Regions from separate parts of the Burkholderia sp. KL41 genome, predicted to be linked through region 2. Evidence: riboswitches for the same ligand, from Rfam matches in the RefSeq annotation. Region 2 holds a riboswitch; the other holds the start of a gene.
What was found. A riboswitch is a leader RNA that binds a small molecule or an ion and turns the genes downstream of it on or off. The one in region 2 is predicted to bind manganese.

Region 1: it holds a riboswitch for manganese, as region 2 does, so the genes downstream of both, PQB87_RS31900 (sodium:calcium antiporter) here and PQB87_RS05395 (TMEM165/GDT1 family protein) in region 2, are expected to answer to the same signal.

What each region holds. Positions count from the first base shown of each region.
Region 1 covers NZ_CM174447.1:3,232,567-3,239,064, forward strand. The annotation lists gene PQB87_RS31880 (heavy metal sensor histidine kinase) at 1-1,078, shown strand, start outside; gene PQB87_RS31885 (DUF1289 domain-containing protein) at 1,152-1,337, opposite strand; gene dmeF (CDF family Co(II)/Ni(II) efflux transporter DmeF) at 1,340-2,347, opposite strand; gene PQB87_RS31895 (metal/formaldehyde-sensitive transcriptional repressor) at 2,360-2,635, opposite strand; yybP-ykoY riboswitch at 2,756-2,930, shown strand; gene PQB87_RS31900 (sodium:calcium antiporter) at 3,005-4,015, shown strand; gene arsH (arsenical resistance protein ArsH) at 4,089-4,826, opposite strand; gene arsC (arsenate reductase (glutaredoxin)) at 4,804-5,226, opposite strand; gene arsB (ACR3 family arsenite efflux transporter) at 5,247-6,317, opposite strand; gene PQB87_RS31920 (ArsR/SmtB family transcription factor) at 6,314-6,498, opposite strand, start outside.
Region 2 covers NZ_CM174446.1:1,129,485-1,135,982, forward strand. The annotation lists gene pepN (aminopeptidase N) at 1-1,508, opposite strand, end outside; gene PQB87_RS05390 (DUF4136 domain-containing protein) at 1,696-2,394, shown strand; gene PQB87_RS05395 (TMEM165/GDT1 family protein) at 2,449-3,021, opposite strand; yybP-ykoY riboswitch at 3,100-3,237, opposite strand; gene guaD (guanine deaminase) at 3,388-4,704, opposite strand; gene PQB87_RS05405 (hypothetical protein) at 4,701-5,048, opposite strand; gene PQB87_RS05410 (adenosine deaminase) at 5,076-6,101, opposite strand; gene xdhC (xanthine dehydrogenase accessory protein XdhC) at 6,120-6,498, opposite strand, start outside.

The DNA of each region.
Region 1 (6,498 bases), on a different replicon from region 2:
GGTGATCGCCGCGCCCCATCCGGCCGGCGCAACCGGCACCCCGTTCACGTGCGCGCCGCCCGGGATCGGCACGTCGCGCTGCGTGTATGCGCGCGCCACGCTGCCGTCCGGCGATGCGATCCAGGTTGCGCTTGCACGCACGGCGACCGATCGCCAGTCGTTGCTCGAAAGCTATCGCGTCGACATCTGGCTCGCGGCGGCCGCGGGCGCGCTGCTGGTCGGCGCGCTCGGTTACGCGGTCGCGTCGCGCGGCCTGCGCCCGGTCGAGAGCCTCGGCCGGCAGACGTCACGCATCGAGGCCCACAACCTGAACGCGCGGCTCGACGCGCATGGCGGCCCGGTCGAGCTGCGTGAACTCGCGACGTCGGTCAACCGGATGCTCGACCGCCTCGAACGCGCGTTCGTGCGGCTCTCCCAGTTCTCGTCCGATCTTGCGCACGACATGCGCACGCCGCTCGCCAACGTGATCAGTTCGTCGCAGGTCACGCTGTCGCGCGCGCGCACGACCGAGGAATACGAAGCGCTGATCGATTCGAATATCGAGGAATGCGAACGGCTGCAGCGGATGATCGAGAACATGCTGTTTCTCGCGCGCACCGACAATGCGCGTCAGCACCTGAAGACCACCGAACTTGACGCGGGCGGCGAACTGCGCCGGCTCGCGTCGTATTTCCAGGCGCTTGCCGATGAAGCCGGCGTGCGCATCGACGTGCAAGGCGAAGCGACCGTCGTCGCCGATGCGACGCTGTTCCGGCGCGCCGTCAGCAATCTCGCGTCGAACGCGCTCGAACATGCGCAAGCCGGGTCGACGATCGAGCTGGCGGTGTCCACGCAAGGCGGGTATGCGGTCGTCGAAGTCACCAATCGCGGCGCCGCGATTCCGCCCGAACAGGTCGAACGGATCTTCGAGCGCTTCTACCGCATCGATTCGTCGCGGCACGGCGCGGCGCGCAACGCGGGCCTCGGGCTCGCGATCGTGAAATCGATCATGGAGCTGCATCGCGGCAAGGTCGAGGTCGCAAGCCGTGACGGGCGCACGACGTTTGCGCTTCATTTTCCGCGCGGCGTCGAAGGGTAAGGCGTTTCCCGCGCGTGTCGCATCGGCGTGACGGCCGGCGCAACACCAGGCGAAGCACGACGACGACGCCCCTTCACTCCCCCGGTTCGCGCCGGATTTTCGCCTGGCGGCGATTGCGGTCGTTCAGTATCTGGTGCCGGCGATGGTCGGTCAGCTTCTTCCAGTCGCGCGCCTCGTCGCGCGTGCGCAGGCAGCCGACACAAAAGCCCGTCCGGCCGTCGAACGCGCACAGCTCGATGCACGGTGATTTCACGGCCACGGTCAGGCCGCCTTCGCAGGCGTCATCACTTCGACGGTCACGTGGGACACGCCGTCGAAACCCTCGATCAGCGCATGGTAGAAACGCGCGTCGCGCACCGTCTCGACGGTTTCGACCGACACGATCGCACTCATGTGGCCCGGCCCGACACGCCACACGTGAAGATCGTTGACCGTGTCGCCCAGCGCCTCGATCGCATCACGTATGCGCGCAGCCAGCCTGCGATCGACGTTGACGTCGAGCAGGATGCCGCCGGTATCGCGCATCAGCCCATACGACCAGTTCGCGATCACGAGCGCGCCGACAATGCCCGCAACGGGGTCCATCCAGACCCAGCCGAATGCACGTGCGAGCAGCAGGCCGACGATGGCCAGCACCGACACGGCCGCGTCGGCGATCACGTGAACGTAGGCCGACCGGATGTTGTGGTCGCGATGGGCCGCCGTGTGCGAACCGTGATCGTGATGCTCATGATGATCATCGTCGTGATCATGGTCGTGGTCGTGCCCATGATGATGACCGTGCCCATGGCCATGCCCGTGGTGATGGCCGCCGCTCAGCAGCCACACGCTGGCGAGGTTCACCGCGAGCCCCAGCACGGCAATCGGAATCGCTTCGCCGAAGTGAATGGGAACGGGCGCCAGCAGACGCGCAACCGCCTCGTAGCCGATCAGGATCGCGATCATCGCGAGCACGATCGCGCTCGTGAACCCGGCCAGGTCGCCCAGCTTGCCGGTGCCGAACACGAAGCGCGGATCGTCGGCATGCTTGCGCGCATAGGTATAGGCCAGCGCGGCGATCAGCATCGCGCCCGCGTGCGTCGACATGTGCAACCCGTCGGCGACGAGCGCAAGCGACCCGAACAGCGTGCCGCCGACGATCTCGGCCACCATCATTGCCGAGCACAGGCCGATGACCATCCACGTCCTGCGTTCGTTCTGCTCGTGCGCCGCACCGAGAAAGATATGGTCGTGCCCCGCGCCGAACGCGTCATCCCGGAAAGCGTTCATGTCCTGCCTCGATTACTTGAAATAGCTGTGCACCACGTCGATCAGCTGCTCGGTCGCGCTGCCTTCGTGTGCGTCAGGTTCGTGCGCATCGACCAGATGCTCGCGAATGTGGTCTTCCAGCACGACGGCGAGCAGCCCGTTCATCGCGCCGCGACAACTCGTGATCAATTGCAGGACCTCGTTGCAGCCGCGCTCCTCCCCGAGCGCGCGCTCGATGGCCTCGACCTGGCCCTTGATCCGGCGCACGCGGTTCAGCAGCTTCTGTTTTTCACGAACGGTATGGCTCATCGACGACGGGCTCCTGAATAGGGAGGGGGAGTATATATCCGGAAGGGTTCCCGTATAGGGGAGAGGGGTATATTTTTTCAGGATGAATGCTTGTCGAAAGCAACCCGCTCGGCTAGACTGCCCTTCGTCTTTGGGGAGTAGCCTGCTTTCCGTCTCCGGAAAGCGAACGCGTCAACACACTCGGCCTGCGGCCGTGGCGCGTTCAGCCTGATCGGCCTGGCGAGACCATCGGCACATCGCGTCGTTCCTGGTCGGACGTCGGCGGATGTGCCATGGTTCGTCAACGTCCGACCACGGAGTCCCCATGTTCCCCGCCGCCCTCTCCCCGCGTTTCGCCGCTATCCGCACGCATGCCTGCGGAGGTGCCGCATGACGTTCATGTTCGTCGAACTGGCGGTCATGCTGATCGTCATCCTCGTCGCCGCCGAGGTCTTCACCAATGCGCTCGAACATCTCGGCGAACGCCTGAAGATTTCCGAAGGCGTCACCGGTTCACTGTTCGCCGCCGTCGGCACCGCGCTGCCCGAAACGATGGTGCCGCTGCTCGCGCTCGCCGGCGGCACGGCAAACCCGGCCGTGAACGAGGAGATCGGTGTCGGCGCGATTCTCGGCGCGCCGCTGATGCTCGCCACGCTCACCACGTTCCTGATGACGCTCGCGGTGATCCGCTCGCGCGGGCCGCGCGGCACGATCGCGCCCGAACGGACGGGTTTCGTGCGCGACCTGAACTACTTCCTCGCCGCGTTCTCGCTGGCCACCGCCGCGATGTTCGTCCCGCATCACAACAGCGCCGTGCGCGCGCTGCTCGCCGCGATGCTGGTCGGGATCTACGTGATGTATGTCGTGATGACGTTCCGTGCGTCGAACCAGCTCGTCGATGCCGGGCATGGCACCGAGGCGCCGCACAAGATGTTCCTGTCGCGCCTGGGCTTGCCGACCAACCTGGCGACCATCGCGCTGCAGCTGCTCATCGGCGTCGCGCTGCTGGTCGGCGGGGCGAAGGGTTTCATTCACGGCGTGGAAGGCGTGTCGCACGTGCTCGGCGTCTCGGCATTGCTGCTGTCGCTGATCATCGTGCCGATCGCGACGGAGTTGCCCGAGAAGGTCAACAGCGTGCTGTGGATCCGCCGCGGAAAGGACACGCTCGCGTTCGGCAACATCACCGGCGCGATGGTGTTCCAGGGCACGCTGCTGCCGGCGATCGGCATCATGCTGACGCCATGGGAGCCGCGCCTCGAAGTGCTGACCGGCGTGATCGTCACGCTCGCGGCGGCCGCATGGCTGCGCGTCAATGCGCGCACGCGCGGGCTCGCGATCTGGGCGTTGCTGGCGAACGGCGCGGGTTACGCAGCCTATCTGTTCCTGACGCTGGCCCGGTAACCGGGCTCACCCGGCACGGGCACGCTGCTCCGGTGCGAACGATGCACCGCCGCGCCGCGTGCCCGCGAGCGGGTCAGATGCGTGCCTGGTTCACACGCTGCGACAGTTGTTCTGCGCTTTCCTTGCGCTCGCTGTACCGGTCCGTCAGGTACGCGCCGACGTCGCGCGTGAGCAGCGTGAACTTGACCAGTTCCTCCATGACGTCGACGACCCGGTCGAAATACGCGGACGGCTTCATCCTGTCGTCGTCGCCGAACTCCATGAACGCCTTCGCGACGGACGACTGGTTCGGAATGGTCAGCATGCGCATCCAGCGCCCGAGCACCCGCATCTGGTTGACCGCGTTGAACGATTGCGATCCGCCGCTGACCTGCATGACCGCCAGCGTCTTTCCCTGCGTCGGCCGTACCGCGCCGACCGACAGCGGAATCCAGTCGATCTGCGCTTTCATCACGCCGGTCATCGCGCCGTGCCGCTCGGGGGAGCACCACACCATGCCCTCCGACCATTGCACGAGCTCGCGCAACTCCGCCACCTTCGGGTGATGCTCGGGTGCATCGTCGGGCAACGGCAATCCGGCCGGATTGAAGATCCTGACATCGGCGCCCATGGCCGTCAGCAGCCGCGCCGCCTCCTCGACCAGCAGCCGGCTGAACGAACGCGCGCGCAACGAACCGTAGAGCAGCACGATGCGTGGCGGATGCGTCGACGGGCGCGCGGGTTGCAGCAGGCTCGCATCCGGCACGCGAAAGAGCGCGGCGTCGAGTTGCGGCAGATCGTTCAGGCGGTCAGACACGCTTGCCCTCCGCATCGATCACGATTTCGCCGTCTTCCTTTGCAAACGGCCCGTTCTGCGGATCGGGCAGGATATCGAGCACCTGTTCGGACGGGCGGCACAGCCGCGTGCCGAGCGGGGTGACGACGATCGGGCGATTGATCAGGAGCGGATGCGCGACCATGAAGCCGATCAGATCGTCGTCGCTCCATTTCGGATTGTCGAGATCGAGCGCGTCATACGGTGTGCCCTTGCGACGCAGCACGTCGCGAACGGGGATGCCCATCGCCGCGATCAGCGCGCGCAATTCATCTTCCCCGGGCGGCGTGTCGAGGTACAGCACGACACGTGGTTCGACGCCGCTGTTGCGTATCATCGCCAGCGTGTTGCGCGACGTGCCGCAATCGGGGTTGTGATAGATCGTGATGTCGGTCATTTCCGGAATCCTGATTGATTTCACGCGCGCTCGTACCAGCCCTTCGAACGGTTGACGACGCGCACGACGAGCAGCATGACCGGCACCTCGATGAGCACGCCGACGACGGTCGCGAGCGCCGCGCCCGAGTGGAAGCCGAACAGGCTGATGGCTGCCGCCACGGCCAGCTCGAAAAAGTTGGACGCGCCGATCAGCGCCGACGGGCACGCGATGCTGTGTTTCTCGCCGACGGCGCGATTGAGCCCATAGGCGAGCGCTGCGTTGAAGAACACCTGGATCAGGATCGGCACCGCGAGCAGCGCGATCACCAGCGGCTGCTTCAGGATCGCCTCGCCCTGGAACGCGAACAGCAGCACCAGCGTGGCCAGCAGCGCGGCGATGGACCAGGGGCCGACCTTCGCCATCGCGCGGTCGAACGCCGCCTGCCCCCTGGCGAGCAGCAGCCTGCGCCACGCTTGCGCGAGGATCACCGGGATGACGATATAGAGCACGACCGACGTGAGCAGCGTCGCCCATGGCACCGTGATGGCGGACATCCCCAGCAGCAGGCCGACCAGCGGCGCGAAAGCGATCACCATGATGCTGTCGTTCAGCGCGACCTGCGACAGCGTGAACAGCGGATCGCCGCCGGTCAGCCGGCTCCACACGAACACCATCGCCGTGCACGGCGCGGCGGCCAGCAGGATCAGGCCGGCGATATAACTGTCGATCTGGTCGGCCGGCAGCATCGGCGCGAACAGCTGCCGGATGAACAGCCAGCCGAGCAAGGCCATCGAAAACGGCTTGACGAGCCAGTTCACGACGAGCGTGACGCCGATCCCCCGCACGTGCTGGCGAACCTCATGCAACGCGCCGAAGTCGACCTTGACGAGCATCGGCACGATCATCACCCAGATCAACAGCCCGACGGGCAGGTTGACCTGAGCGTATTCCAGGCGGCCGATGCGCTGAAAGAGCCCCGGCAGTGCCAGGCCCAGCGCGATGCCGAGCACGATGCACAGCGCCACCCAGACGGTCAGGTAGCGCTCGAATGATCCGATGGCGGGCCTGGCCGCCGCGGCTTGCGACGGGGCCGCGTGCGAGCCGCTCATGTGCGATCCCCGCAGCAGGCCGGCGCCGCCGGCACGCCGCACGCAGCGCCGGCGCAGCAGTTTTCGGTCAGGAACCCGATGAGGCCGCTCATCGATTCGAAGTTCGCCGCGTAATAGATGAACCGGCCGTCCTGACGCGCGGTGACCAGCTCCGCATGCGACAAATCCTTCAGATGGAACG
Region 2 (6,498 bases):
ATCGCGAACGGGATCAGCAGCGGGCCTTGCTGCGTTTCGCGCGCGGCCGGCGACGCGTCGCCGTAGCCCCCCTGCGCGAGCGTGACGGTATAGCGGCGCGCGGCCGCGTCGTACGCGGTGCGCACCGACACGCGCGGTGTGCCGGCCTGGCTGTACCAGCGCTCGAACTGCGCGAGGTCACGCCCGTTCGCGTCGGCCATCGCGTGGCGGAAGTCGTCGCAGGTCACGGCGTGCCCGTCGTGGCGCTTGAAATACAGGTCCATCCCCTTGCGGAAGCCGTCGCGGCCGAACAGCGTCTGGTACATCCGCACGACTTCCGAGCCTTTCTCGTAGACGGTCATCGTGTAGAAGTTGTTGATCTCGACGTAGCTCTCCGGGCGCACCGGGTGCGCCATCGGGCCGGCATCCTCGGCGAACTGCAACTGGCGCAGCACCCGCACGTCCTCGATGCGCTTGACCGCGCGGGCCGCCGATTCGACGGCGTCGCCCGCGGCCATGTCGGCCGAGAATTCCTGGTCGCGGAACACCGTCAGCCCTTCCTTCAGGCTCAGCTGGAACCAGTCGCGGCAGGTCACGCGGTTGCCGGTCCAGTTGTGGAAGTACTCGTGGCCGACCACCGACTCGATGTTCGCGAAGTCGGTGTCGGTCGCGGTCTCGGGGTTCGCCAGCACGTACTTCGTGTTGAAGATGTTGAGCCCCTTGTTTTCCATCGCGCCCATGTTGAAGTCGCCGACCGCGACGATCATGAAGCGGTCGAGATCGAGCTCGAGGCCGAAGCGCTTCTCGTCCCAGCGGATCGAATGGATCAGCGAATCCATCGCGTGACGCGTCTTGTCGAGATCGGCCGGCTCGACCCACACCTGCAGCAGCTTTTCCTTGCCCGAGCCGGTCGTGATCTTCTCCTCGATCGCGACGAGCTTGCCGGCGACCAGTGCGAACAGGTAGCTCGGCTTGCGGAACGGGTCTTCCCACTTCGCGAAGTGGCGGCCATCGGGCAGGTCGCCGGAATCGACGAGGTTGCCGTTCGACAGCAGCACCGGGTAGGCGGCCTTGTCGGCGCGCAGCGTCACCGTGTACGACGCCATGACGTCCGGGCGATCGAGGAAGTAGGTGATGCGGCGAAAGCCCTCGGCTTCGCACTGCGTGAAGAAGTTGCCGCTCGATACATAGAGACCCGACAGCGTCGTATTCTGGTCGGGAGCGCATGCGCTTTCGAGCGTCAGCTCGAATGCATCGGGGACGTTCTCGACGGTCAGCCCGTGCTCGTGCGCGCGCACGGCGCCATGCGGCGCGCCGTCCAGCCGTGCGCCGACGAATTCGAGCGCTTCGCCCATCAGCTCCAGGTGCGGCGCGGGCGCGGCGTCCGGGTTGCGGCGCACGCGCATCGTATTCCTGACGATCGTACGGGCCGGCGCGAGATCGAATTCGAGCGCAACGGTATCGATGAGAAAGGCCGGCGGCGTGTAGTCGGCGCGGCGGATCACGGTGGAGGAAGCGTTGTCGGACATGGTCGTCGAGATCGGTGGTGTGGGGGACGGGCCCGTGGCACGGGCCGGGCGAACCGGGCCATTGTACAAAGGCTTGCGGCTGCGTGCCGGGCGAACTTTTTACCGGTTCCGGGAGTCCGCGTATTATCGGCATCCCGTTACGGTTCGCGCGGTGCGACGAACGGGTGACGGATCGAAGAGGATCAACATGAAACGCGAATGGATTCAACGCGGTGCGGGCTGGGCGGCGGTGCTGTGCGTGGCGCTGCTGACCGGCTGCACCAGCTACGTGACGACCCAGGTCACGGCCTTCTCCGACTGGAGCGGCAGCGACGCGACACGCACCTATGCGTTCACCCGCACCGATGCGCAGAAGAACAGCATCGAGCAGTCGACTTACGAGCCGATCGTCGCGAACGAGCTGTCCACGTATGCGTTCCGGCAGGTGCCGCAGGCGCAGGCGCGGTATCTCGTCGGGCTGACCTATGCGGTCGGCAGCGATCTCGTGACGGTGCCGCAGCCCGTCTATTACGATCCGTGGTTCGTCGGGCCGGGGCCGTACTGGCGGCGCGGGCCGTGGGGCCCGTGGGGGCCCTGGGGGCCGATGCCGGCCGGTTATGTCGCGCAGACGTACCAGGTGTTCGACTACACGCTCGGCATCCGCATCACCGAGCGCGCGACGGGCAAGGAGGTTTACAACGTGTCCGCGCGCACGACCGGCGACAACGGCACGCTGCTGTACGCGATGCCGTTCCTCGCGCGCAGCGCGCTCGCCGATTTCCCGCTGTCGAACGGCGCGGTTCGCTCGGTCCGGCTGCCGGTCGACAAGCGCGGCGGCCCGGCGGCACCGGCCGCCAACGAGCGCGCGGTGCCGGCTGCGCCCGCTTCGGGCGCCGCCGCCAAGTAACGCGGCATCAGCCTCGGCGCGGCCGTCCGGCCGCGCCTGCCGTTTTCTTCCCCGTCAGACCCCGACGCCCAGCAGCGCCAGCGCGCCGAGCACGACGAACAGCACGGCCGCGATGCCGTGCACCAGCTTCGTCGGGAGGCGGTGCGCGAAGCGGTCGCCGAGCAGGATCGCGGGCACGTTCGCGAGCATCATCCCGAACGTCGTGCCGGCCACGACACCGATGTAGTCCTGGAAGCGCGCGGCCAGCGCGACGGTCGCGATCTGCGTCTTGTCGCCCATTTCCGCGAGGAAGAACGCGACGAGGGTCGCGCCGAACACGCCGAGCCGCGAACGGTTGGCATTGGCCTCGTCGGCGTCGAGCTTGTCCGGCACGAGGATCCACAACCCCATCGCGATGAACGAGAACGCGAGCGCCCAGCGCATGATCGACGGCGTGACCAGCGCGCCGAGCCATTCGCCGAGCGCGCCGGCGAAACCGTGGTTCACGAGCGTCGCGACGAGCACGCCGAGAATGATCGGCACCGGCTTGCGATAGCGCGCGGCCAGGACGAGGGAAAGCAATTGGGTCTTGTCGCCGATTTCAGCGAGGGCGACGGCGCCGGTGGAGATCAGGAAGGCTTGGGACACGTATGGGGTTCCACGGGCCGGTGTTGTGCGTGCGAGCGACGATCCACGGCGCGCCGGGCCCTGATGCGGCGCACTGTGAACCATCGGTCTCGCCAGGCCTAGGTGGCTGCGCCCGCCATGGCCGCAAGGCCAAGTCTGTTGACGGACGCCTCCGTCACGATGCGCGCCGGGGGCGCGGGACATCGAGCGGAGCGGCTACTCCCCAATGAGCGGCGAATTCTAGCACGGCGTGTCGCGCGCGGGAAAGCGGTCGAGCGGCGCGGCGCCTGGTGCTCGGCAAGCTCCGGCTGTACGGCAGACGGGCAGACGGGCAGGCAGACGCGGCGGCGAACGCCCGCGCCTGCCGGGACACCCCCCGGAACGCCGTTACGCGGCGGGGCGGCGCGCCGCCCCGCGCTCGTGGACGAGTTTGCCGGCCGCATAGGTGCGGTACACCGCGCGGTCGTCGCCGAGCAGCGCGAACGCGAACAGCAGTTCCTCGAGCGAATCCGCGCGCTTCGTGCGGCGCGCGAGCAGCGGCGTGGCCCGCGGATCGAGCACGACGAAGTCGGCCTCCGTGCGCGGCTTGAGCGTGCCGACCGTGTCGGCGAGGTCGAGCGCCTGCGCGGCGCCGGCCGTCGCGAGCCAGAACATCCGGGTCGCGGTCAGGTGGTGGCCCGACAGCCGCGCGACCTTGTGCGCTTCGTTCATCGTCTGCAGCATCGAGAACGACGTGCCGCCGCCGACGTCGGTCGCGAGCGTGACGGGCACGTCGTATTCACCGGCCTTGTCGAAATCGAACAGCCCGCTGCCGAGGAAGAAGTTCGACGTCGGGCAGTGCGCGACGACGGTGCGCGTCTCGGCCATCCGGCGGCGGTCCTCGTCGTCGAGGTGGATGCAGTGGCCGTACACCGCGCGCGGGCGCAGCAGCCCGTAGCGGTCGTAGATGTCGAGATAGCTGCGATGGCCGGGGAACAGCTCGGCCACCCATTTCACCTCGTCGACGTTCTCCGCGACGTGGCTCTGTACGAACACGTCCGGATGGCGGCGCGCGAGTTCGCCGCACGCCTCGAGCTGCGCTTCGGTCGACGTCGGCGCGAAACGCGGCGTGAGCGCGTACATCTGGCGGCCCTTGCCGTGCCAGCGGCCGATCAGCTCGGCACTGTCGTCGTAACCGGATTGCGCGGTATCGCGCAGGAATTCGGGGCAGTTGCGATCCATCAGCACCTTGCCCGCGATCATCCGCAGGTCGCGCGCGTCGCTCGCCGCGAACAGCGCATCGGCCGACTGCTTGTGCACCGTGCAGTAGACGAGCGCGCTCGTCGTGCCGCAGGCGAGCAGTTCGTCGACGAAGAAGTCGGCCACCTCGCGCGCATGCTCGGGATCGCCGAACTGGCGCTCGGTCGGGAACGTGTACTTGTCCAGCCACGGCAGCAGTCCCGGTGCCGGCGACGCGATCATGTCCGTCTGCGGATAGTGGATGTGCGTGTCGATGAAGCCGGGCACGATCAGCTTGTCGCGCAGGTCATGGACGATCGCGTCGCGCGCGAGCGTCGCGGCGAGCTGCGCGTACGGGCCGGCCGCGACGACTTTGCCGTCGTCGACGATCAGGAGGCCGTCGGTCTCGTAGTTCGCGGCCTGGCTCGATTGCGCCGGGTCGCCGTTGAAAGTCAGCAGCTGGGAACGGAAAGCGGTTTGCGTCATGACGAATGGTCCTGCATCAAGGTAAGGCGAACAGAAGAAAGCGATCGACGCCGGAGGGCGGCGGGACGGCGCTTCGCGAGCGGTAGCGGCACGCTGCGTGCGGCGCGACCGGAGGCGATTGCGCGGGCGAACGTGGCGGCCGAAGCCGCCGGCGAGTGGTTGCCGGCGGGCCTCGCAGCCGCTGCGTTCGCGACCGGTGCGGCGGCGACCGCAGCGGCAAACCGCGACGGCAAGCACGGGCGGGCGACGACGAATGGCGCGCTCGCCGCGCGGGCACGCACGCGACCGTTCCGGCGCGATGCCGGGCCGGTGGTTGCGAAGCGGATGCCGTTGCCGTGTTTCATCTGTCTGGGGTTCCTCGATGCGGGCCGTCAGGCGGCCTGCCAGTACGCGTCGAGGCGCGCGTACAGTGCGTCGCGCTGCGCCGGATCGATGAACGATGCCTCGAAGCCGTTGCGGATCACCGCATGGACTTCGGCATCCGTGAGTTGCAGCCCTTCGGCCGTCGCGAAGTAGTTTTCATTGACGTAGCCGCCGAAATAGGCCGGATCGTCGGAGTTGATCGTCACCGCGACGCCGCGATCGAGCAGCGCCTTCAGCGTGTGTTTCGCCATGTCGTCGAATACGCACAGCTTGAGGTTCGACAGCGGGCAGACGGTCAGTGCCGTGCGCGTCCTGGCGAGACGCTCGACCAGGGCCGCGTCCTCGATGCTGCGCACGCCGTGGTCGATCCGGTCGACCTTCAGCACGTCGAGCGCCTCGTAGATGTATGCGGGCGGGCCTTCCTCGCCCGCATGTGCGACGAGCTTCAGCCCGAGCGCGCGTGCCTTGTCGAACACGCGCGCGAACTTCGTCGGCGGATGGCCGAGTTCGGACGAATCGAGGCCCACGCCGATCAGGCGATGACGATAGCGCTCGAACAGCGGCAGCGCGGATTCGAACGTCGCGAGCGCGTCCTCTTCGGACAGGTGGCGCAGGAAGCACAGAATCAGCTTGCTCGACAGCCCGCGCTGCTCGTAATCGGCGAGTGCGCGCTCGATGCCCGCGACTACCGTCTCGATCGGCACGCCGCGTTCGGTGTGCGTTTGCGGATCGAAGAACAGTTCGGTGTGGACGACGTTGTCGGCGAGCGCGCGTTCGCAGTACGCGGCCGTCATGTCGTAGAAATCCTGCTCGGTCAGCAGCACGCTCGCACCGGCGTAATAGATGTCGAGGAACGACTGCAGGTCGGTGAACGCGTAGGCGGCGCGCAACGCGTCGATCGAGTCGTATGCGAGTTTCACGTCGTTGCGCTGCGCGAGCGCGAAGATCAGCTCGGGTTCGAGCGAGCCTTCGATGTGGATGTGCAGCTCCGCTTTCGGCGCGCGGGCAATCTTGTCCTTGAATGTCGGGGTCATGGCGTCGTTCTTGGTCGGTCAGTAGGTAGGGGAAGCCTGCGCGGCCGCGTTCGCTTCGACGGCCTGCAGCAATTGCGCAGCCACCGAGATCGCGATCACTTCGGGTGCCTTGTCGATGATGCCTTCGACACCGATCGGGCAGCGCATCCGCGCGACCTGGGCCGGGTCGATGCCGATCGCCGCGAGGCGATGATCGAACTGCACGCGCTTGGCGTGCGAGCCGGTCATCCCGAAGTATGCATAGTCGCCGCGTCGCAGGATGCGCTCGGCCAGCACGAAATCGAGTGCGTGGTCGTGCGTCATCACGACGAAGTAGGACTGCGGCGGCGCCGTGTCGACGGTGTCGGCCGGGGCAGCGGCCGCCTCGATCGCGAGGTTGCCGATGCCGGCGAGCGTG